Regions from separate parts of the Pseudoalteromonas sp. CF6-2 genome, predicted to be linked through region 1. Evidence: predicted binding sites of a transcription regulator. Region 1 holds the regulator's gene; each other region holds the start of a gene.

Region 1 (8,229 bases):
AGAAAAAGCTTATATTCGTAAGGTCAAAGAAATTTTCATCGCACTGCATATTGAAAGTATTCTTAGTAAAGATGAAATTCTTGAGTTGTACTTAAATAAAATTGAGCTTGGAAATCGAGCTTTTGGTATTGGTGCCGCCGCCCAAGTTTACTACGGTAAAGAACTAAACGAACTAACCCTTGCGCAAATGGCGATGATTGCAGGCTTACCAAAAGCCCCCTCTGCTTTAAACCCTATCCGAAACCCTGTACGTGCCAAAGCACGTCGAAACGTAGTGCTTGGTCGTATGTATACAGAAAAATACATCACACAAGCGCAATATGATGAAGCAACTAGTGCCCCTATCACAGCTAAGTTTCACGGCGCTGAAATTGATGTATACGCGCCCTATATTTCAGAAATGGTACGTGCAGAAATGGTCGCCCGTTTTGGTCATGAACGCGCTTACAATACTGGCTTTAGAGTATTTACAAGTATCGATTCTGAAATACAACAAGCTGCACAAGATGCTTTAGTCAATAACCTCCATGCTTACGATATGCGTCATGGCTATCGAGGTGCAACAGCTCAGCTATGGGATAGCGAAACAGAAAATCCTCTTAACAAAGACGCGATTTTAGAAAAACTAAAAGACGTTAAAGAGTTTGGTCCATTATTAACAGGTGTCGTTACCCAAGTTGCAGAACAATCAATTCAAGTGTTGCTAAAAAATGGCGAACAGGTAACGGTTGAATGGGATGGCTTAAAGTGGGCGCGTAAATATATCACTCGCTACCGTCAAAGCTTCCCACCAAAAACAGCTGCTGAAATCCTCACAGCGGGTGCGCAAATATGGCTTCGTAAAAACACTGATGACAGCTACATTTTGAGCCAAATACCAGAGGCATCAAGTGCATTGGTATCCCTCGACCCACAAGATGGCCGTATTAAGGCTATCGTTGGGGGCTACAGCTTTGAGCAAAGCCAATACAACCGTGCTGTTCAAGCAAAACGTCAAGTAGGGTCAAATATAAAACCGTTTATCTACTCAGCGGCACTTGAAAACGGCTACACCTTGGCATCTATTTTAAATGATGCGCCAATAAATCAGTGGGATAAAAGCCAAGGTGTTGCATGGCGTCCAAAGAACAGCCCTGCAGTGTATAACGGCCCTATTCGTATCCGCCGTGCCCTTGCACAATCTAAAAACGTGATCTCTGTAAGGTTACTACGCGGTGTTGGCTTACAACGCACCGCAGACCACCTACTCAAATTCGGCTTTTTGAATAGCGATATTAACCGCAGTGAATCCCTTGCATTAGGCAGTGCTTCAATTACACCGCTTGAACTTGCCAGAGGGATGAGTAGCTTTGCTAATGGTGGACACCTCATCACCCCGTATTTTATTACTGAAATACAGGATTCTTCTGGCAATACGATATTTAAAACACAGCCAGAGCTTGCGTGTGACACGCCCGAGCCGACATCATTTACAAGTTATACAGCTGACAGTGACCAGTTAAATTCAGCACAACCGGATACTGCGCCGCGTTGTGCACCGCGTATTATTTCAAAGCAAAATGCTTTCTTAATTTCACAAGCGATGCATAGCGCAATTTGGGGTGGCGGTAGTTGGACCCACAAAACGGGCTGGAGTGGTACAGGCTGGCGAGCTCAAGCACTTGAGCGCCGTGATCTTTCTGGTAAAACCGGTACAACCAATGACTCTGTGGATACTTGGTTTAGTGGTTTTAATCGAAATGTAATGACCTCAGTGTGGGTTGGTTTCGATAACCCAGGTAACCCACTTGGCCGTTCAACCTACAATAATAATCTAGATAAATCACAAATATCTGGTGCAGAGTCTGGTGCTAAAACAGCTCAACCTGCTTGGGTTGATTTTATGCGAGTCGCACTCGATGGCATGCCTGAGGCACCTATTGAGTTACCTGAAGGACTGGTGTCTGTTCGTATTGACTTAGCCACGGGCTTGCTTAGTCATAAAAATGATTATACCAGCCGCTTTGAGTACTTTATTAAGGGCACAGCCCCTACGAAATATGTACTCGATCAGCCAACTGATGTATTTGAAGAAAATCTTTCAACAGAAGAAGAGCTATTTTAGCTAATTGAGTGTAATAAAAAGACCCCCAGTAATTGGCATGTCCAACTATTGGGGGTCACTTCATTTGGCGGTTTTTTATTACACGATAAACAAGATTTATTTTAGGTTGTTCACCAACCAGTACAAATCAGAATGAACCCCTGCCGCAGTGACTTCTTTTCCTGCACCTGGGCCTTGTATTACCAAAGCGTTCTCAGTGTACCACTGTGAGTTAATAACAAAGATATTGTCACCTGGCTTAAGGCTTGCCAGCACATCGTCTTTTGCTACATTAACTAGACCAACTTCAGCTTTCACGTTGCCATGAGTAATGGTAATCGCGCCGGTATAGCGAACAAGCTTATTTTCGACTTGTGCTTGCTCAGCTTTTATCGTCATAAATTCATCAAGTAAATGCTTATTTGCTAAGAAATCTTGCCAACTACCCGCGGCCAACTCTTCAGGCATTAATGGTGTTAAAGCAATATCATCAAGCTCTAAATCAAGACCAAGATCACGTGCTAAAATAAGCAGCTTACGTTGCATATCTCGACCCGACAAATCTTCACGAGGATCAGGCTCTGTGTAACCCATTTGCTGTGCTTTTAGTACTAAATCAGAAAACGGCACGCTGCCATCATAACTGCTGCATAACCACGACAGAGTACCGGAAAAAACCCCTTCAATACGGTTAATTTTATCGCCACTGTTTTGCAGATCAGCGAGTGCAAAGTTGATAGGCAAACCTGCACCAACACTGGTGTTATAACGCCATAATAAATTACGCTCAGCTAAATTACTGCGTAAGTTTTGATACCAACTATTAGCTGCCGTACCAGCATATTTATTAGCACTGATCAGGTGGCAGTTTAGCTCAACAAAATCAGGGTATAAAAGGCTAAACGCTTCACTAGCTGTGATATCTACGATCACTTTGTGCTCATAATCGAGTTCACTAATACGTGTTAATAGCTCTTCTTTTTCGTAGTTTTGTGCTTCATTTTGCCACTGTTCTTGCCACATCTCAGTGTTTAAACCACTAGCACTAAACAGCATTTGCTTGGAGCGAAGTAAAGCGACCACTTTCACTTCATAGTGTTCTGAAAGGCGTTTTAGCTGCGCTTGTAGTTGTGAAAGAAACACCTCCCCAACATTACCCAGCCCAGCAACAATCACAGCCAACTCTTGGCCTTTATTAATTAACTTGTCGTGTAGTAAGGTCAGCACGTCACTATCAATCGCTTGGTCTTTTAAAACTAATACGTAGTTTTCATCTTGCTGTACAAAGCGTGTGTTGATACTTTGCTCTTTTAATAACGCCGTTGTTTGCTCTGCGAGTGAGCTAATATCACTACTTGGCGCTACCACCGCGCAACCACTTAAATTAGACTCAACAATATTGGCACGCCCTGCAAGGTAACTTACAACTTGATGTGTACACGAGCCTGGCACTAACAGATAGGTATCGCCGGCTTTTACAAAGTGATGCAGGCTATGCTGAATCAACTGGCTCAATTCACCCACTTCGCCACTACTTAATTTATCAATACGAAGCAAGTCAATGTTATCAAGGGTCGTAATAAAACGTTTAGCTTTACTGTACCCCTCTTTTACAACCTCTGTTGGGCTTGCCTCACAGTCAAAGCTGCTTCTTACAACGAGTTTAATGTCGCTACCTTTTAGCGGCGACAATGTCTTAGCATGCAATACAGGGTTACCTAAACGGGCTAACAAATTCGCTTGTTCACGGCATACCTTGTTATACTTAACAGCATTTTTAACTTTGCGAGGATCTGTACTAAATACACCTTGTGTATCAGTCCAAATTGAAACTTGCTTTGCAAAGGTATAACTAGCCAGTAGTGTGGCACTATAGTCACTGCCATTGCGCCCTAGGGTTACGGTATTGCCTTGGCAATCAGCGGCAATAAACCCCGTCACAACATTGATCTGGTTATGGTTGATTAACTCACTGCAACTTTGCTGATTTTTTTGATGCAACAATTGGCCATCATGCAAAGTAAAGAGCTGTCTTGCATCAACATCTTTAGATTCTAAACCGAGTTGATTTAAATAGGCTGCAAGTAACCGAGCAGACCAAACCTCACCATGAGCAAGTAAAGGTGCTTCATGTAGTTGTTGCTGGGCAATTAACGCTGTCAGTGATGCTAATTCATCTTTTAGTTTAGCTAATGCATGTTGCTTACTCTGCGACACTAATAGCTGCTCGATTAGTGCACGCTGATTATTATCAATAAGCAATAAAATATCACTCACAGCTTGATTATCATTTTGTTGATAGCTCTGCCAGAGCTTTACAAGTGTGTCTGTCGTTTTCCCAGAGGCTGATACAACAACACAATCGCCTAGCTCAGTGTTTGCCAACACAATGTTCGCAACTGCTTGATACCGCTCGGCTGAGCTTAGGCTTGAGCCACCAAATTTATGAACAATATTAACCATTTCTTCTACCACAATGCCGTATGTGCAGGCGTTAACTTAAACGATGTATTTTGCTGATTAGTTGGCTGTACTTGAGCGGCTTTAGGTTGGCCCGCTTGTAAGCCTTCGCCTGGTTTAACTTGATTGAAAACACGTTCCAGATCAGCAATTAAGTCGTTAATATCTTCAATACCGACAGAAATACGAATGAGTGTATCGCCCACACCTGCCTCAAGGCGTGCTTTAGGATCCATGCCAGCATGAGTCATTGTCGCAGGATGGCAAATAAGGCTCTCAACCCCACCCAATGACTCTGCAAGGCTAAACTCTTTTAAGCTTGTTAAAAACGCAGCAGCGTCATTAATATCACCTTTAATATCAAAGCTAACCATACCACCAAAGCCACGTTGCTGCGCTTTAGCGAGCTCATGCTGAGGATGAGAAGCAAGACCAGGGTAATAAACCTGACTAACAAAAGGCGAATTTTCTAAATACTGAGCGATTGCAAACGCATTCTCTTGGTGTTGTTTTAGACGCACATTTAATGTTCGCAAACCACGAAGGGTTAAATAACTATCGAATGGTGCACCGGTAATACCAATGTTATTTGCCCACCAAGCTAGTTCATCACCAAGCTCTTGTGTTGCGGCAATCACTGCACCACCTACTACATCTGAGTGACCATTTATATACTTAGTCGTTGAATGTACGACGATATCTACACCAAACTGAATTGGATTTTGGAGTGCTGGTGATAAGAACGTATTATCGGCAGCAACTAAAGCTCCACATTGCTTAGCAATTGAGGTGATCGCTTTAATATCAGTTAAACGCAAAATTGGATTACTGGGTGTCTCTATCCAGATAAGCTTTGGTTTGATTGCTAAAATTTCTTGATGATTTTCACTGTTGGTTAAATCTAACACTTTTAGCTTCAATAACCCGCGCTTTTCTAATGATGTGAATAAACGGTAACTGCCACCATAGCAGTCATGCGGGATCACTAAAGTGTCGTCACTATTTAAAAGCTGTGTTGCTAAATGCACCGCAGACATACCCGTTGCTGTAATAATGCCTTTTGCACCGCCTTCAAGTTCAGCCAGTGTTTCAGCCAAAATATCACGATTCGGATTACCACTGCGTCCGTAGTCATACTGACGTTTAGTATCAAAATCAGCAAATGAATAGGTGGTTGATAAATAGATAGGTGGAACGACAGCACCATGATGTTTGTCAGCTTCGATACCATGACGAACAGCTATCGTCGCTTTATTTTTTTCACTCATTTCATCACCTACTCATTAATTGGATGTTTAGACGTCTAAAAGGTTAGATGATCAATTATGAGAAGTCAAAGCATTTGTGGCTGACATAAAGAAGTTTATACATTTACACGACTAGATGGCTAAATAACTAGTATTTGACTATCTTTTTTAAAGAGATAAAATTTCCGCATCTTTGCGCTGTGAAAAAGGCGTGAACTACTTATAACCGAGGCAACGAAATTACTTATGGCTAAATGGAACGGTGAATACATTCACCCATACGCAGAACACGGTAAAAAATCAGAACAAGTTAAAAAGATTACCGTATCAATTCCGCTAAATGTACTAAAAGTATTAACAGATGAACGCACTCGTCGTCAGATCAACAACCTACGACATGCGACAAATAGTGAGCTTCTATGCGAAGCTTTTCTACATGCTTTTACAGGTCAGCCATTACCAAATGATGACGACTTACGCAAAGACAACCCAGAAAAAGTCCCTGAAGAAGTGAAAAAGATCATGCTTGAAATGGGATTAGATATCCCTGTACTTGATTCTGAATGAGCCATCGGATAGACGCCGATTCACAGGTATAAAAAAACTCAGCTAAGGCTGAGTTTTTTATTAGCGTAAATAAATTTAACGCATGTAATCTTCTGGCATTTCGATTTGCGCAACGCCCGACTCAACCGCCGCTTCTGCAACAGCACGCGCGATACGTGGTAATAAACGCGGGTCCATTGGCTTCGGAATGATGTACTCGGCACCAAACTCAAGTGATTCAACGCCAGCCGCTGTTAATACTTCGCTTGGTACTGGCTCTTTGGCAATACCACGAATAGCATGCACAGCTGCAATTTTCATTTCATCATTAATTGCCGTTGCACGCACATCAAGCGCACCGCGGAAAATAAACGGGAAACAAAGCACGTTATTTACTTGGTTAGGAAAATCTGAACGACCCGTTGCCATAATTAAATCATTGCGCGCACTGTGTGCAACTTCTGGGGCAATCTCAGGATCTGGGTTTGAACACGCAAACACCACTGGCTTGTCTGCCATTAGCTTTAAGTCATCCGCCGTCAATAAATCTGGCCCAGATACACCTACAAATACATCCGCATCAGCAATAACGTCTTGTAATGTACGTTTATCAGTGTTGTTAGCAAACAACTGCTTATATTCGTTTAAATCATCGCGGCGAGTATGGATCACACCTTTACGGTCAAGCATATAGATATGCTCACGTAATGCACCACACTTAATTAACAGCTCCATACAAGCAACAGCTGCCGCACCAGCTCCTAAACATACGATAATGGCATCTTCGATATCCTTACCTTGTACTTCAAGGGCATTAAGCATACCGGCAGCAGTAACAATAGCTGTACCATGTTGGTCATCGTGGAAAACTGGAATATCGCAGCGCTCGATAAGCGCTTTTTCAATTTCAAAACATTCTGGTGCTTTAATATCTTCTAGGTTGATGCCGCCAAACGTATCAGCGATGTTTGCAACCGTATTGATGAAATCTTCTGTAGTGCGATGTTTTACTTCAATATCGATTGAATCAAGGCCAGCAAAACGTTTGAATAGTAATGCTTTACCTTCCATGACAGGTTTTGATGCAAGAGGGCCTAAGTTACCCAAACCTAAAATTGCGGTACCGTTTGAAATCACCGCAACCATGTTACCTTTACCAGTATATTTGTAGGCATTTGCTGGATCAGCAGCGATTTCACGAACTGGTTCAGCCACACCTGGGCTATAAGCTAAAGCGAGATCGTTAACCGTTTCGGCCGGCTTGGTTAGTTCAACACTAATTTTACCTGGAACGGGGTGAGCGTGGTAATGTAATGCTTGTTCACGGAAATCTGACATAACGCGATAGTATCCTGCAAAAAAGTTAAAAAGTGAGAGAGCTTGCATCAGTACGATACCTGTAATGTATAAAAATTCCAAGTATTATCAGGTCTATCCTGTTATATGCTATATCGCTTAATTTAAAAGGATTTACCCACAACTTCTGTGCATAGTTGCGATTAATCAGACATAAAAATTCACCTATTTATGACCTTTTAAGCACCTGTTTTTGTATTTTATATGCACGAACACTGCAAATAACCGAAATTAGTTCCAAATGACCATTTCGACGACATTGCCTGCATTTACTTACAAAGTTATTTAAATTTATTACTTTTTGTAACTTTTGGAATCATTTATACATCTCAGAATATAGCGAAGGGATTGCACTTTGTCTGCAAAATTAGCGACATAATGAGCATAACAAGCAAAAATAGTTATATGGGAAGTGAGTGAAAACAGCAGGTTCGGCATAGCGTCTAACATCATGCTTTGTTAATTTCAGGTATAAAAAAAGCACCCTAAGGTGCTTTTTTTAACTAAACAGCAGACATTACTTCTTGCTGCTAAGTG
Region 2 (8,229 bases), 990 kb from region 1:
AACACCATTAACGGGTGAAGAATTTGCCGACAAAATTGCCCAAGTACTCAATCGCGCACCGTTAACAAGCTTAGTTAGAGAAGAGAAAATTGACACTATTGCTTGGTGTACTGGTGGTGGGCAAGGGTATATTGATTTAGCTGCCTCGCAGGATATTGATGCTTATTTGACAGGTGAAGCATCTGAACAAACGATTCACAGCTCACGTGAACAAGGTATCGATTTTTTTGCAGCAGGTCACCATGCGACAGAGCGCTATGGCATTAAAGCTCTGGGTGAGTTATTAGCTGAGCAGCATGGTTTTGATGTCACCTTTATTGATATCGATAATCCTGTCTGATTCTATGGAGACTACTGCGCCTTTGCATCAAAGCAGTGGCGCATATTTCACGGGCCAATGGACTGAACCAGCAAGGGAGCATAAAAGCCCATGTAACCATGTCAGTTACGTGAGCTTTTATTAACGGCCGTTATTTTGTTTACAGGTATTTAAAAAGTGGCGATAAACAGGGTTATCTTTCATATTTTTTTTCATTGCTAAATACATCGGGCGTGTTAACCCTAACGCACCTAACGGAATCGATTTAATAAGCCCTTGGCTTTCATAAGGGGTCACTAACCAATCGGGCAAAGCCGCAACCCCCATACCAGCACTCACCAACTGGAAAATCAATAAGCCTTGGTCAACCGTTTTCAGCGTGCCATCGAATCGTGCATTTTGGATAAAATGTTTAAAGATATCTTGGCGTTCACGTGGAATGGGGTAAGAAATTATCGTTTCGTTTTTTAAATCCAGTGCGGTGACATAGGCTTTTTTGGCCAGTTCATGATCAGGTGAAACAATCAGTTTTAACTTAAAGTCAAATAAGTGTGCGTATTCTAATTTGTCTGGCTCACGGATATCAGAGGTGAGTACTAAGTCCAGTTCATCATTGATTAGATCAGGAATAGCGTCATAACTAAAGCCTCTTTCATAATCGACTTTAATATCTGGCCAAAAGTTGTTGAACTCTTTTATAGTCGGTAATAGCCAGTGAAAGCAAGCATGGCATTCGACACTTAAGCGCAGGTTTGAAATTGGCTGATTAAGGCTTTCTTTTAAACGGCATTTTGTCGCTTCAACACGCGGTAAAACTTCGTTTGCTAACTCCAGTAACAGCATACCTTGTGGCGTGAAGCGCACAGGCTGCGTTTTACGCTCGAAAAGTTGACAGTCTAATTTATTCTCAAGATCTTTAATTTGATGCGATAAAGCCGATTGCGTTAGAAACAACTCTCGGGCTGTATTGACCAAAGATCCTGTTTCTTTAAGGGTTGCTATGGTTTTTAAGTGTTTAATATCGATCATCTTTAAAAAATCTCATGAAAAATGTGAGTCAAACTCAGATTATGGACATAGTACGCCTACAATTATGTTTTTTCAACGTCTAGACGTCTAAAGTTTCAGAGGAATTTTACCTCATATTTACAATATACTTTTACTAAATAAATTGACAGCGTTGTCATTTATATTTTACTTAAATTATTTTTTAAATCCATGAAATTACCTCAAGTTGAAACTGAGAAAGCATCAGTTGAATTAGGTTTATCTCATCGCTAATGTTTTAGACATCTAAACAGCTAAATGGAATGGGTATGGCACAACTACATAATTTAGGCTTTCCTCGAATAGGAAAGAAACGTGAGTTAAAGTTCGCAATAGAATCTTATTGGGCAGGAAAAATAAACCAGCAAGTATTACTCGAACGAGGTAAGTCTATTCGACAAGAAAACTGGGCACTACAAGCTAATGCCGGTATTGACTTACTGCCTGTAGGTGACTTTGCTTGGTATGATCATGTTTTGAATACATCACTTTTGGTGGGAGCAATTCCAAAGCGCCACTATAGTGAGGAAGGTAACGTTGACTTAGATACACTTTTTAGAATTGCTAGAGGGCAAGCGCCTACTGGATGTCAATGTGCAGCAAGTGAGATGACAAAATGGTTTAATACAAATTATCACTATATTGTTCCTGAGTTATCGGAAGATCAAACATTCGCACTGACTTGGACTGAACTATTTGAGCATGTGCAAGAAGCTCATCAATTAGGCCACAAGGTGAAGCCTGTGATGGTTGGCCCTGTGACTTATTTACATTTGGCTAAGCCTGCAGGAAAGCCGTTTGATACGTTATCATTACTAGAAAAGCTTTTACCTGTCTATCAACAGGTATTAGCTAAGCTTGCGAAGCTGGGTGTTGAGTGGGTTCAAATAGATGAACCTGTTCTTGCCTTAGAATTAAACTCTGGCCAGCAAAAAGCACTTAAAACAAGTTTTGCGACGCTCTCAGGACAAGGTGTGAAGTTACTACTTGCCAGTTATTTTGACTCAGTAAATGATTATGTTGCCGATATAGCTAATTACCCTGTAGACGGTGTGCATTTTGATTGTGTTGCAGGAAATGTCGATATATCAAAGCTTGATACCTTAATCACACAGCAACAGGTACTTTCACTGGGTATTATTGACGGTCGTAATATATGGCGCAGTGATTTAACGCAAAAGTATTCTGTATTGCACGCGTTAGCTAAAAAAAGAGGCGATAACCTGTGGCTTGCGCCATCTTGTTCGTTGCTTCATACACCTGTCGATTTAGACCAAGAGCAGCAATTAGAGGGGGAAATAAAATCGTGGCTTGCTTTTGCCAAACAAAAAGGCGAAGAGTTACAACTATTGCGTAATGCGCTTAACACAGGGCAAACACAGTTGCTGTATGATTACAGTGAGCCAGTTAAGAAACGTTTAATATCAGCGAGAGTTAATAATCAAGATGTGCAAAACCGTCTGAGTACACTAACTAACAAAGATGCTAAACGGTCTAGTCCATTCTCCGTTCGAATAGCCAAACAGCAAAGCGCACTTGGGCTACCTTTACTACCGACCACCACGATAGGATCTTTCCCGCAAACTCAATCGATACGTAAAGCACGTAAAGAATTTAAAGCGGGGGTTTTGCCTGCTGCTGAGTATCGTCAGCAGATGGAAGCAGAAATTCGCTATGCTGTTGAAGAGCAAGAGGCGTTACAGCTCGATGTTTTGGTGCATGGTGAGGCAGAGCGTAACGATATGGTTGAGTACTTTGCGGAGTTTTTGCAAGGCTTTGCATTCACCCAATTTGGGTGGGTACAAAGTTATGGAACGCGTTGTGTAAAACCCCCGATTATTTGGGGCGATGTGTCGAGAGAGCAATCTATGACAGTTGAATGGACGCGCTATGCACAATCTCTAACAACGAAGAAAATGAAAGGCATGCTAACGGGTCCGGTGACTATTCTATTTTGGTCATTTATCCGTGATGATTTAGATAAACCTACCATTGCTAAGCAGATAGCATTAGCGCTTCGTGATGAGGTTGTCGATTTAGAGCAAGCTGGTATAAAGATAATTCAAATCGATGAGCCCGCTTTTAGAGAGGGTATACCATTAAAATCAAGTGACTGGCAATCGTACTTGGACTGGGCTGCTTATGCGTTTCGTGTTTGTGCATCGAAAGTGGCAGATGAAACACAAATTCATACTCATATGTGTTATGCGGAGTTTAACGACGTCATAGCGGGTATTGCAGACATGGATGCAGATGTCATCACGATAGAAACATCTCGTTCAAATATGGAGCTATTAAAAGCATTTGAGGATTTTGATTATCCGAATGATATCGGGCCAGGGGTGTATGATATTCACAGCCCAAATATCCCCGATATTGCTTGGATTAAGAACTTAATTCACAAAGCGGCTAAAAAAGTGCCAGTAGAGAGGCTCTGGGTCAACCCTGACTGCGGTCTAAAAACCCGCGGTTGGGAAGAAACACGCTTAGCATTACAAAATATGGTTAATGCCGCTAAAGAGTTACGCCGAGAGTTAGGCTAACCTCATAAACATACTAAGCCTAAGTAACTCTTAGGCTTTAAAGACCATTTAGAATTATTTTTTCAGCTTCACTGGCTGGCATAGGTTTGGCCTTTAAAAAGCCTTGGCCAAACTTACATTGTGTTTGTTTTAAAATGTTTAATTGTTGCTCTGTTTCAATTCCCTCCGCCACTACATCCAGTTTTAATGATTGGGCTAATGAAAGAATAGCGTCAACAAGTGGGTTATGCTCTTTCCTTAAATGATCAATAAAGCTTTTATCAATTTTTAAAATATGAATGGGCAGTTGATGTAAATAACCAAGTGCAGAGTAACCTGTACCAAAATCATCTAAACATAGTTTGACTTCAAGCGGAGCAAGGCCTTCTATTATTTTTGTTGCCAACTCTAGGTTACCAATTAAGCCTGATTCTGTTATTTCTAAACATAAAGAGCCCAGTGGTAATTGATACTTTTTATATAAGTCATGTATCTGACTCACAAAGTCGAGGCTTGCAAAATGCCTAGATGACACATTGACAGTGACACGTAAAAAAGGTGTTCCTTGTTTATGCCAAGCGAATATCTGCTTTGCGGCAAGTTCTAATAAGTGCAAATCAAGATTAATAATCTGCCCTGTGTCCTCAGCGATCGGAATAAAATCATTGGGGGCCACTAAACCTTTGCTAGGGTGATGCCATCTAACAAGCGCTTCAAAACCAACAACTTCATTACTTTGAATAGTAAAAATAGGCTGGTAGTAAAGTTCAAAGTCGTTATGCTCAATGCCATGTTGTAAGTCATTTTCAATATCTGCATGTGACTTTAATTTTTTGCGCATTGTGTTATTGAAAAATTTGACTTGTCCGCGACCTGAAGATTTTGCTTCGTACATAGCTGCATCAGCATGTTGCAGTAACTTATAAGCCTTGTCTTTTTCACTTGTACAAAATGCAACACCGATACTCGTTGAAGCTTGCAATAGGTGACCATCGATATTGAGAGGCTCTGCAAGTGCCAGTTGGATACGTGCAAGTGCATCATCAATTTGTTGTTTGTCAGTGATGTTTTCCATAAAAATAGCAAATTCGTCACCACCCAAGCGTGCGAATGTATCTGTATTTCTAATTGTTCCTTGTATTAGCTCACAAATTTTGACTAAAAAATGATCGCCAACCTCATGACCGAGCGAATCGTTAATACTCTTAAAGCGATCGAAGTCTAAATAAAGTAGGGCATGTTGACTTTGTTCATCAGAACGAGCCAAGCGTAAGATCCCGTGTTTAACTCGTTCGATAAGTAATGAGCGGTTTGCCAAGCCTGTGAGCTCGTCGTGCAGCGCTTTATGTTCCAGTTCTTGGCGCGAAAGTTGACGGTCAATTGCCATACTTATTTGTCGGCTTACATAAGTCAGAAGAGCACGATCATGTTCACTGTAATGGTAATATTCACTATAGCTTTGAACTGCAATTACGCCACTGATACGCTCATTAACCTTAAAAGGCACACCGAGCCAAGATTCTGCTTGTCTGCCGACCATTTTAAAATGGCCTGCCTTTATATGCTTTGCAAATTCTTCTTTATTAAATAACAGAGACTGGTCTGTTGTTAAAAGGTAATACGAGGCGGTGTCCTTGAGTAATTCTTTGGAAATCTTTTTATGTGCGTTTGAACGAACACCTTCTTCAATAATATAGACTAAATCAAGTACATCTAGTTGTTTGTCATACAGGCCAATAAAGAAGTTATCAGCTCGCAGTAAAGAGGTAATAATACAGTGGAGCGATTCAAAAAAGCTGTCTAGCTCGCTTGATTGATAGGTTAAATTTGCAATTTGCAACATACTATTTTCAAGCTTTTGAGCATCATTTAGCTGTTTTACTGTTTGTTGTAAATTTTCAACGGTGCGAACTTGATTTATTTTTGCACTCAGTAAATGAGCAACAGTTGAGAGCACCTCTAAATGTGCATCTGTATAGTAATGTTTTTGTGGGTGCTCGCAATCAATCACCCCTAAGACCTTTTCTTTATAAACAAGGGGCACACATAACTCAGAAAGAGCAGGGCGGGCATCCGCTATATAACGACTATCTTGAGTGACATCGCCAACCATTAGAGGGAGTCCTGACGATGCGACATAACCGGTGATCCCTTGATCAAAATCGATTTCAGTTCTGTCTATGTGGTAGGTATCTGAAGAACTTGCTGTTCCCATTGAAGCAACTTCTTTTAATGTACGTGTTTCATCATCAGCTAAATAGATAACACACTCAATAAAGCCAAGACGTTTTACAACCTGAGATGTTACGTAATCCAGTAATTCTTCAAGTGTATCAAGCTGCATCAATGAGGATGAAAACTGATTTATTATACGTAGTTGGTCTGTTTTGACCTCAAGTGCAAAAGCGGTATCTAACCTGTTAGACATAAAAAGAAAACTGACTCAAATTAGCTGTTAATTTATTAACTTAACCTACTATTTATATATCCACAAAGTTATTTTTAAAAAAAACCTTAACTGGTGTAAACTAGTCACCTGAATATGCGCTTGAGTAAATAAGCGAGGTTATTTACTCATAGTTTACGCTATCCCTCTAACTTTAGCCGTGGAAACCAGCAATGTCAGATTTAAATTCGATGCAAACTTTAACAATCACTCGCCCAGACGATTGGCACATACACTTGCGTGATGGTGATCAACTTACCGACACCGTTCGTGATGCTAGCCGTTATATGGGGCGTGCGATTATTATGCCTAATCTTGTTCCTCCGGCAACCTGTACAGACAGTGCATTATCTTATTATGAGCGAATTAAAGCCGCTGGTCCGCAAGGTAATTTTGAGCCTTTAATGGTGCTTTACCTTACAAATAAAACAACCCCTGAAGAAATTAAAAAAGCCAAAGCGACAGGTAAAATTGTTGCGGCTAAATTATACCCTGCAGGCGCGACAACAAACTCAGATTCAGGTGTGACCTCTATTAAAAATATTTATCCGGTGCTTGAAGCTATGCAAGAAGTGGGCATGTTGCTACTTATACATGGCGAAGTAACCGATTCATCAATTGATATTTTTGACCGTGAAAAAGTATTTCTAGAAACAATCTTAGCTGATGTAGTCACTGACTTTCCAACACTTAGAATTGTTCTTGAACATATCACTACAAAAGATGCTGTCGAGTTTGTTAACAATGCCCCTGAGAATGTAGCTGCAACAATTACAGCGCATCATTTGCTTTATAACCGTAATCATATGTTAGCCGGTGGTATCCGCCCACATTACTATTGCTTACCAATTTTAAAGCGAAATATTCACCAGCAGGCGCTAATTGAAGCTGCTACAAGTGGAAGTAAAAAATTCTTTTTAGGCACAGACTCTGCACCGCACTATAAAGACAAAAAAGAAGCGGCGTGTGGCTGTGCGGGCGCATATACAGCTCATGCTGCCATTGAATTATATGCTGAAGCGTTTGAAGAGGCGGGCGCTTTGGACAAGCTTGAAGGCTTTGCGAGCCATTTTGGTCCGGATTTTTACGGGCTGGAGCGAAATAAAGACACCATTACACTAGTAAGAGAAAGTTGGACGGTGCCTGCAAGCTATAAGCTAGGTGATTCACAAGTGGTACCAATCAAAGCCGAAGCGCAAATGGATTGGCTAGTTAAGTAGCTTATAAAGCAACCTGCTTCAAAGCCCACTTTTTTTAGTGGGCTTTTTCATTATATTTTAATTGCTTATAAATACTATCGTCATATATTTTTGCTGTGGCAGTTGACCTCAAAATAATTTTCGATTAATAGAGCTAAAATAAAATTAATGTGTTAGTCTGTAGTTGCTTTGAGTTTTTGCGTATTGAATTTACGGATAATGTGCGGCTTGTACGGTTACCGGTTTGGTTATTGGTTCTTCCTGTACTTTACCCCAAGTTTATTGGGCATTCACTCAGGGAGGATAGAGCCATTACGGCTGAATTTTTAATTATTGACTTACAGGAAAATTTAGTATGTCAAACACGGTTACTGGTAAAGTTAAGTTCTTTAACGAAGCTAAAGGCTTTGGTTTCATTGAACAAGAAAATGGTCCTGATGTATTTGTACACTTCAGCGCTATTACAGGTACAGGCTTCCGCACGCTTAGCGAAGGCCAACAAGTATCTTTCGGCATCAAACAAGGTCAAAAAGGCCCTGAAGCTGAGAATGTAGAAGTAGCATAAGTAATTATGTGAACCTGAATATATTTTGGTGAGGCAGTTTCTGTTTCACCAAAATTCCTTCTCCATTTAAGACTAAAGAAACGTCCCGAATTAGATTTCCTCCTAAAGGCTTATTGAAGTAAGTTTTCCTC
Region 3 (8,229 bases), 450 kb from region 1:
GAACTAAATGCAAACATTTTTCTTTCAAAATAAAAAGCCCTGCGTGTGCAGGGCTCTGATAATGATAGCTTAAGTATCAATTAACCTATTTTTTTGTATTTAATACGCTTAGGTTGCGCCGCTTCTGCGCCTAAGGTTTTCTTCAACCACTCTTCATATTCTGTGTAGTTACCATCGAAGAAGTTAATTTGGCCTTCGTCACGGTAATCAAGAATATGTGTAGCAATACGGTCAAGGAACCAACGGTCATGCGAGATACACATCACACAGCCAGGGAACTCTAAAATAGCGTTCTCAAGTGCACGTAGTGTTTCAACGTCTAGGTCATTGGTTGGCTCATCCAGTAGTAATACGTTACCACCTGCTTTTAATAGCTTAGCTAGGTGTAAGCGGTTGCGCTCACCACCTGATAAGTCTTTAACGAATTTTTGTTGGTCGTTACCTTTAAAGTTAAAGCGGCCAACATAGGCACGGCTTGGGAATTCAAAGTTACCAATTTTTAATACGTCTTGACCGTTAGAGATTTCTTGGAAAACCGTGTTGCTTTCGTCCATGTCACCACGGAACTGATCAACGGTTGCAAGCTCAACAGTATCACCCACAAGGATCTCACCGCTATCTGGCGTTTCTTCACCACTTAGCATTTTGAATAGGGTTGATTTACCCGCACCATTGGCACCGATAATACCTACGATAGCGCCTTTTGGCATTGCAAAGTTTAAGTCATCGATTAATACGCGATCGCCAAAGCTCTTCTTCAGACCTTTCACTTCGATAACTTGGTCACCTAAGCGCGGACCAGGTGGAATGAATAGCTCATTCGTTTCGTTACGCTTTTGGTAATCGTTTTGCTGTAGCTCAGAGAACTGTGCCATACGTGCTTTAGACTTAGCTTGACGGCCTTTCGGGTTTGAACGCACCCATTCAAGTTCTTGCGCGATTGATTTTTGACGTGCTTTTTCAGATTTCTGCTCTTGTTGTAAACGTAAATCTTTTTGTTCAAGCCACGATGAGTAATTACCTTCCCAAGGAATACCTTCACCACGGTCAAGCTCTAAAATCCAACCTGCTACGTTATCTAAGAAGTAACGGTCGTGGGTTACAGCTACCACGGTACCTTCGTAGTCGTGTAAGAAGCGCTCTAACCAAGCAACTGACTCAGCATCTAAGTGGTTGGTTGGTTCATCAAGAATTAGCATATCTGGTTTTTCAAGTAGTAAACGACAGATCGCAACACGGCGTCGCTCACCACCCGAAAGGTGTTCAATTTTTGCATCCCAAGGTGGTAAACGTAATGCATCAGCTGCACGTTCTAACACGTTGTCGATATTGTGACCATCGTGTGCTTGGATGATAGCTTCAAGTTCACCTTGCTCTTTCGCAAGTGCATCGAAGTCAGCACCATCCATTGCATACTCGTTGTATACTTCATCTAAGCGATTCAGTGCATTTTTAACTTCGCTTACTGCTTCTTCTACTGTTTCGCGAACTGTTTTGTTCTCGTCTAGCTGCGGTTCTTGCGGTAAGTAACCGATTTTAGTGCCTGGTTGAGGGCGAGCTTCACCTTCAAAGTCTTGGTCAACACCGGCCATAATGCGAAGTAACGTTGATTTACCTGCACCGTTTAGACCTAGCACACCAATTTTTGCGCCTGGGAAAAAGTGTAAAGAAATATCTTTTAAGATAGTGCGCTTAGGTGGCACAACCTTAGATACTCGACTCATCGAGAATATAAACTTGTCTGGTAACACCATGAAAGAAGCCTTCAATTTATAATAAAAATTAACAGCAAGTATTGTATACCCAAACTACCTCAAAATACAGAATTCAGCGTTTATGATAGGCTTAATATCAAGGTGTTATTTACTCAAAGAGTCATACATTTTAATTAATGGCCACTCAGAAATATCACTTCATTTGGACATCTAAACATCTAGAGGTTGAAATTTCTAACTATCCGTTCATAATTAGCAGTCAGATAAGTATGCTCGGAGCCAGCTATGCCCATTACAGTAAAAGATGAATTGCCTGCTATTGCAAAGTTACGTCAAGAAAACGTGTTTGTAATGCCAAAAAGTCGCGCGAAAACGCAAGAAATACGCCCAATGCGTTTGGCCATCTTAAACTTAATGCCAAACAAAGTTGAAACCGAAGTGCAGTTTATTCGTTTGCTCGCTAACTCACCGCTGCAAGTTAATGTTGAGCTGTTGCGCTTAGATACTCACCGCACCAGTAGTAACTCTGAGCAGCACATGGATACGTTTTATCGTTATTTTTCAGAAGTGAAAGATAATAACTACGATGCCATGATCATAACAGGCGCGCCGCTTGCTCATTTAGAGTATGACGAAGTTGCTTACTGGGATGAACTAAAAGTTATTTTAGATTGGGCAGAGCAGCATGTTACGTCGACGTTGTTTTCGTGTTGGGCGGCCCATGCGGGGCTTTATCATCACTATGGCCTTAAGCGTGAACTTAAACCAAATAAACTGAGCGGGGTATTTACCCATAAAAGTTACTTTGACCATGCAGCACTTACCCGTGGTTTTGATGATACCTTTTTAGTGCCACACTCTCGCTATGGTCATATTGATATCGACAAGATCACTGCCTGCGACGAGCTCGTAGTGTTAGCTGGTTCTGAGCGAGTAGGTGCCTACTTAATTAAAAATAAATCAGGCAGCCAAGTGTATATTACTGGTCATCCAGAGTACGATGCGCATACCTTAAAAGGGGAGTATTTGCGTGACCAAGAAAAATCAGCGGATGCGCCTAAGCCAGAAAACTACTTCCCTGACGATAACCCAGACAACGAACCGTCGAAAACGTGGCAAAGTCATGCCTTTTTATTGTTTTCGAATTGGTTAAACTATTATGTGTACCAAACTACACCGTATGATATTAACTTAGTTAGCCAAGACGTAAGGACTAACAACTATGCCGAGTAATGCAGTGAATAAACGCGAACAATTAACCGAGGCGCTAAAACAGCGAATCTTAATCCTCGATGGCGCGATGGGCACCATGATCCAAGAACATAAATTAGAAGAACAGGATTATCGCGGTGAGCGCTTTAAAGATTGGCATGTACTTATTAAAGGCAATAACGATTTATTAAGTCTAACTCAGCCAAAAATCATTGCTGATATTCACCGTGCTTACTTAGAAGCCGGTGCCGATATCATCGAAACGAATACCTTTAATGCCACGACTATTTCGATGGAAGATTACGATATGGCGAGTCTTAGCCGCGAAATCAACCTCGAGTCAGCGAAACTTGCACGCGGTGTGTGTGATGAGTTTGAAGCAAAAAATCCAAGCAAACCGCGTTATGTAGCCGGTGTACTTGGGCCAACGTCAAAAACCTGTTCGATTTCACCAGATGTAAACGACCCAGGTTATCGTAATATCAACTTTGATAAGCTGGTGGCTGCGTATGTTGAGTCAACACTTGCACTTATGGAAGGCGGTGCAGACCTTATTTTGATTGAAACTATCTTTGATACGCTAAATGCAAAAGCGGCTTCGTTTGCCGTAGAGGAAGCATTCGAGCAAGCAGGTCGTAGTTTACCTGTGATGATCTCAGGCACCATTACCGATGCCTCTGGTCGTACTTTATCAGGACAAACCACCGAAGCATTTTATAACTCAATTCGCCATATTAAACCGCTCTCAATCGGCCTTAACTGCGCCCTTGGCCCTGACTTACTGCGTCAATATGTTGAAGAGCTATCGCGCGTTTGTGAAACCTTTACCTCGGTGCATCCAAATGCGGGTTTACCGAATGAGTTTGGTGAATATGATTTAGAAGCCCCTGAGATGGCCAAAGAAATTATCGATTGGGGCAAGTCTGGCTTTATCAACATTGTAGGTGGTTGTTGTGGCACCACACCGGCTCATATTAAGGCGTTTGCGAAAGGCCTTGAAGGTGTTAAACCGCGCCAATTACCTGAGCTTGAAGTGCGTATGCGCTTATCGGGCCTTGAAGCGTGTAACTTAAACTAGGAAACCGACATGACTGACCAAATTGCTGTATTTACTAACGTCGGTGAGCGTACCAATGTAACAGGCTCGGCTAAGTTTAAGCGCTTGATCATGGAAGAAGATTACGAGACCGCTCTCGATGTTGCCCGTGAACAAGTTGAAAATGGCGCGCAAGTGATTGATATCAACATGGATGAAGCCATGTTGGACTCAAAAGCTGCGATGGTAAAGTTTTTAAACTTAATTGCCTCAGAGCCTGATATCTCAAAAGTACCTATCATGGTTGACTCATCTAAATGGGACGTGATTGAAGCGGGCTTAAAATGTATTCAAGGCAAAGCCATTGTTAACTCAATTTCACTTAAAGAAGGTGAAGAGCCATTTATTCGCCAAGCTAAGCTAATTAAGCGCTTTGGTGCTGCTGCGGTGGTTATGGCGTTTGATGAAACCGGGCAAGCTGAAACCGCTGATCGTAAGTTCGAGATTTGTCAGCGTAGCTACAAAATTCTTGTTGAAGATATTGGCTTTCCGCCAGAAGACATTATTTTTGACCCGAACATTTTTGCTGTTGCAACGGGCATTGAAGAGCACGATAACTACGCGGTTGAGTTTATCGAAGGTACGCGTCGAATTAAGCAAGGCTTACCGCACTGTAAAGTGTCGGGCGGTGTATCGAATGTGTCGTTCTCGTTCCGTGGTAATAACCCAGTACGTGAAGCGATTCACTCAGTGTTTTTATATCACGCGATTAAAGCGGGTATGGATATGGGCATTGTAAATGCTGGCCAATTAGCGGTTTACGACGATATCCCCGAAGAGCTGCGCAAAGCAGTGGAAGATGTGATCCTCAATACCGACCCAGGTGCTGGTGAGCGACTTGTTGAACTTGCACCAAAATACTCAGGTATGGCGCAAGCAGAAAAAGTTGAAGATTTAGAGTGGCGTACTTGGCCTGTTGAAAAGCGCCTTGAACATGCGTTAGTAAAAGGCATTACCGAGTATATTGACGAAGATACTGAAGAGTGCCGTAAGAGCAAAGCTAAGCCTATCGAAGTGATCGAAGGCCCGCTTATGGACGGCATGAACGTAGTAGGCGACTTATTCGGCGCGGGTAAAATGTTCTTACCGCAGGTTGTTAAATCTGCTCGTGTAATGAAGCGCGCCGTTGCCTATCTTGACCCTTTCATTGAAGCCGAAAAAGAAGAGGGCGCAACCAACGGTAAAGTGGTTATGGCAACCGTTAAGGGCGACGTACACGACATTGGTAAGAATATCGTAGGCGTTGTACTGCAGTGTAATAACTACGAGGTTATCGACCTTGGTGTTATGGTGCCGGCAGAGAAAATCTTGCAAACCGCCATTGACGAAAAAGCCGACATTATTGGTTTATCAGGGCTGATTACCCCATCGCTTGATGAAATGGTGCATGTGGCGAAAGAAATGACCCGTCGTGGTTTTGAATTACCGCTACTGATTGGCGGTGCAACAACCTCGAAAGCGCATACCGCGGTTAAAATTGAGCCTCAGTATGATAAAGGTGTGGTTTACGTCAATAACGCCAGCCGCGCAGTGGGTGTGGTTTCTAATTTATTGTCGAAAGAGTTAAAACCGGCATTTTTAGAGAAAACCAAGGCTGAGTATGAAAAAGTACGTGAACAACAAGCACGTAAAAAGCCTCGCTCAAAACCCGTTACTTTACAGCGTGCTCGCGACAACGCAGTCAAACTTGATTGGGACAACTACACGCCACCTGTGCCGAAAAAGCTGGGTGTGACTGAGTTTAAAGATGTTTCGATTGCGACGTTAAGACAGTACATCGACTGGACACCTTATTTCATGACGTGGTCAATCGCTGGTAAGTACCCACGTATTCTTGAAGATGAAATTGTTGGTGAACAGGCTAAAAGCTTATTCGCTGATGCTAATGCAATGCTTGATGAGCTTGAGCAATCAGGTGCGTTACAACCACTTGGTGTCATTGGTTTATTCCCAGCAAATAGAGTAGGGGATGACATTGAGATTTACACCGATGAGTCGCGTACAACGCTTTTAACTACATCGTGTCATTTACGTCAGCAAACTGAAAAAACCGACTTTGCTAACTACTGTTTAGCTGATTATATAGCGCCTAAAGGCACCCCTGATTACTTTGGTGCGTTTGCGGTTACCGGTGGTCTTGAAGAAGATGACCTTGCTGATGCCTTCGATGCTAAGCAAGATGATTACAATAAGATTATGGTTAAAGCCGTTGCTGACCGTTTAGCAGAAGCGTTTGCTGAATATTTGCATGAGCAAGTGCGTAAAGAGTATTGGGGCTATGCGGTAGATGAAAACCTATCGAACGATGAACTTATTCGTGAAAACTACCAAGGTATTCGCCCAGCGCCAGGTTATCCTGCTTGCCCTGAACATACTGAGAAAAAGAAAATCTGGCAGTTACTTGATACCGAGCAGCGTATCGGCATGAAGCTAACCAGTTCATACGCAATGTGGCCTGGGGCGGCGGTATCAGGTTGGTATTTCTCTCATCCTGAAGCGAAATACTACGCAGTGGCGCAAATTCAACAAGATCAGGTTGAAGATTACGCTAAGCGTACCAACATGACTCTTGCCGAAGCTGAGCGTTGGCTATCACCGAACTTAGGCTACGAGCCAGAATAGTAAACAGCCGAGTATGTAAATACTCGGCTTTTTTATTGTGCTTAGATTTGCATGATAAAGTCTTAATTTGAGGGAGTGGTGCTAGAAGCCGATACTCTAAAGCGATACTTAATTGCGAATAAGGCTAAGTACCTAACTTAAACTTTCGTACTTTAAATCTCGTACGATGCATCAGGTTAATTCTTCTAACGGATGGGGTTAAACTTTGTAAAGCTTTTCCGTAACTTCATCTCGTTTAATCACTTTCGTTGTTATGAGTTATCTCTACTCTCCATTGATTCAAGCCATAAATTCATTCTTTCTTGTTCATCACACACCGCTTTTTCAAGGTATTGCTCAGAACCATCGAGAAAATACTTGACGGTAACCTCATTTATTATCCAACGATTGTCTTCTTGATTAAACGAAATGTAGTAATCAAGAGGGACTCCGCTAGTATTGGTACCGCTTACTAATAAACACCCATCTTTATCATCAATTGACTCTTTAGTATCAATTATTTTGGTAATTTCTATGGGGAATTTTGCTAGAGGATCAACAAATGCTGTTTTATCAGTTATGGATCTTGCTTCCACTAAAGCCTCCCAGAGCTCTTTTTTTAGTAAAGTTTGCTCTCTAGGGGTGCCGTACAGGGATTTATATTTATTGAAGGAATCGAGCAAATCATTATTATGCAAAGTATTATTACTTGAACTGCAGCCAAATAAAAAAGTGCTTAATATGAAAAGTAAATATCTCATTAAACTTAGGTGCGAAAATATTAATTTAAACGTCATCTAATTCTAACCTATAAATCTAGGTTAGCTTTATTAAAATAGAAAGCACCACACCAATGAACTGATGTGATGCTAGGGGAGGCATAAAAATTAAAAAGGTGATTCAGGGTAAGCGGTTTTGCTTTGTGTGCCTGTTAGTCTGTGCAGTAACTGTTTTTGTCGGGCTAATAATAAACCTGAACGTTCGTTAAGTGCCTGACAATGCTTTGATTTAATGACTAACTGCTGCATTAATGTTTGTGTTGTTTGTTTGATTTCTTTTGGCAACTTTTCAACTAACATCATTAAGCCTTCTTTACCTTGTGCAAGCCCTAAACTTTGTAAATAGCTATCACGGCTTAGATGGTTTTTATCTAAAGACTGTAAAACAGCAGACATCTTGGCGTTGTGCTGTTGTAATGTTGTATCTCGTTCGCTTAGAAGCACATACTGTTGTTCAAGTGCACTAATGAGTGAATCAAGCTTGCGTACATCGTGTTGTAGGCTTTCAATAAACTGCTTAATGCTGTTTATGGTCATTTTTTATGAAACTCTAGTAGGGCATTAATTAATGTATCTTGGTCAAGCGACAGCTCACCATTAGCAATAGCGGCTTTTACTTTTGCTACTTTTTCAAGATCAACATCAGGCTTTGACGCTAAGTCTTCAAAGGTATTATCGATTGTTTTACTAAGCGAACTAATTTGTTCTGTGCTTGCTTGCTTGTTCGCCGCTGTGTGAGATTTTTTACTGATATCTTGACTGCCCGCATCAATAAAGTTGTTCACTTTTGCAGCTTGCTCAACATGACTACTGCTACCTTTGTTGT

The links. The regulator MetJ, encoded in region 1, represses methionine synthesis genes. The targets are predictions, from matches to a motif close to TAGACGTCTAGACGTCTA.
Region 2: the regulator MetJ is predicted to act here: its motif matches at 1,421-1,438, upstream of metE (5-methyltetrahydropteroyltriglutamate--homocysteine S-methyltransferase).
Region 3: the regulator MetJ is predicted to act here: its motif matches at 1,919-1,936, upstream of metA (homoserine O-succinyltransferase).

What each region holds. Positions count from the first base shown of each region.
Region 1 is NZ_CP091442.1:408,857-417,085, reverse strand. Features, by position in the region: gene L3Q70_RS01990 (PBP1A family penicillin-binding protein) at 1-2,104, shown strand, start outside; gene metL (bifunctional aspartate kinase/homoserine dehydrogenase II) at 2,201-4,546, opposite strand; gene metB (cystathionine gamma-synthase) at 4,552-5,811, opposite strand; gene metJ (met regulon transcriptional regulator MetJ) at 6,037-6,357, shown strand; gene L3Q70_RS01970 (malic enzyme-like NAD(P)-binding protein) at 6,433-7,674, opposite strand; gene rpmE (50S ribosomal protein L31) at 8,210-8,229, opposite strand, start outside.
Region 2 is NZ_CP091442.1:1,403,544-1,411,772, forward strand. Features, by position in the region: gene L3Q70_RS06515 (Nif3-like dinuclear metal center hexameric protein) at 1-340, shown strand, start outside; gene L3Q70_RS06520 (LysR substrate-binding domain-containing protein) at 461-1,348, opposite strand; gene metE (5-methyltetrahydropteroyltriglutamate--homocysteine S-methyltransferase) at 1,636-3,909, shown strand; gene L3Q70_RS06530 (EAL domain-containing protein) at 3,947-6,316, opposite strand; gene pyrC (dihydroorotase) at 6,508-7,554, shown strand; gene L3Q70_RS06540 (cold-shock protein) at 7,889-8,098, shown strand.
Region 3 is NZ_CP091442.1:861,476-869,704, forward strand. Features, by position in the region: gene ettA (energy-dependent translational throttle protein EttA) at 81-1,754, opposite strand; gene metA (homoserine O-succinyltransferase) at 2,001-2,948, shown strand; gene L3Q70_RS04030 (homocysteine S-methyltransferase family protein) at 2,938-4,005, shown strand; gene metH (methionine synthase) at 4,015-6,645, shown strand; gene L3Q70_RS04040 (hypothetical protein) at 6,897-7,421, opposite strand; gene flgN (flagellar export chaperone FlgN) at 7,512-7,940, opposite strand; gene flgM (flagellar biosynthesis anti-sigma factor FlgM) at 7,937-8,229, opposite strand, start outside.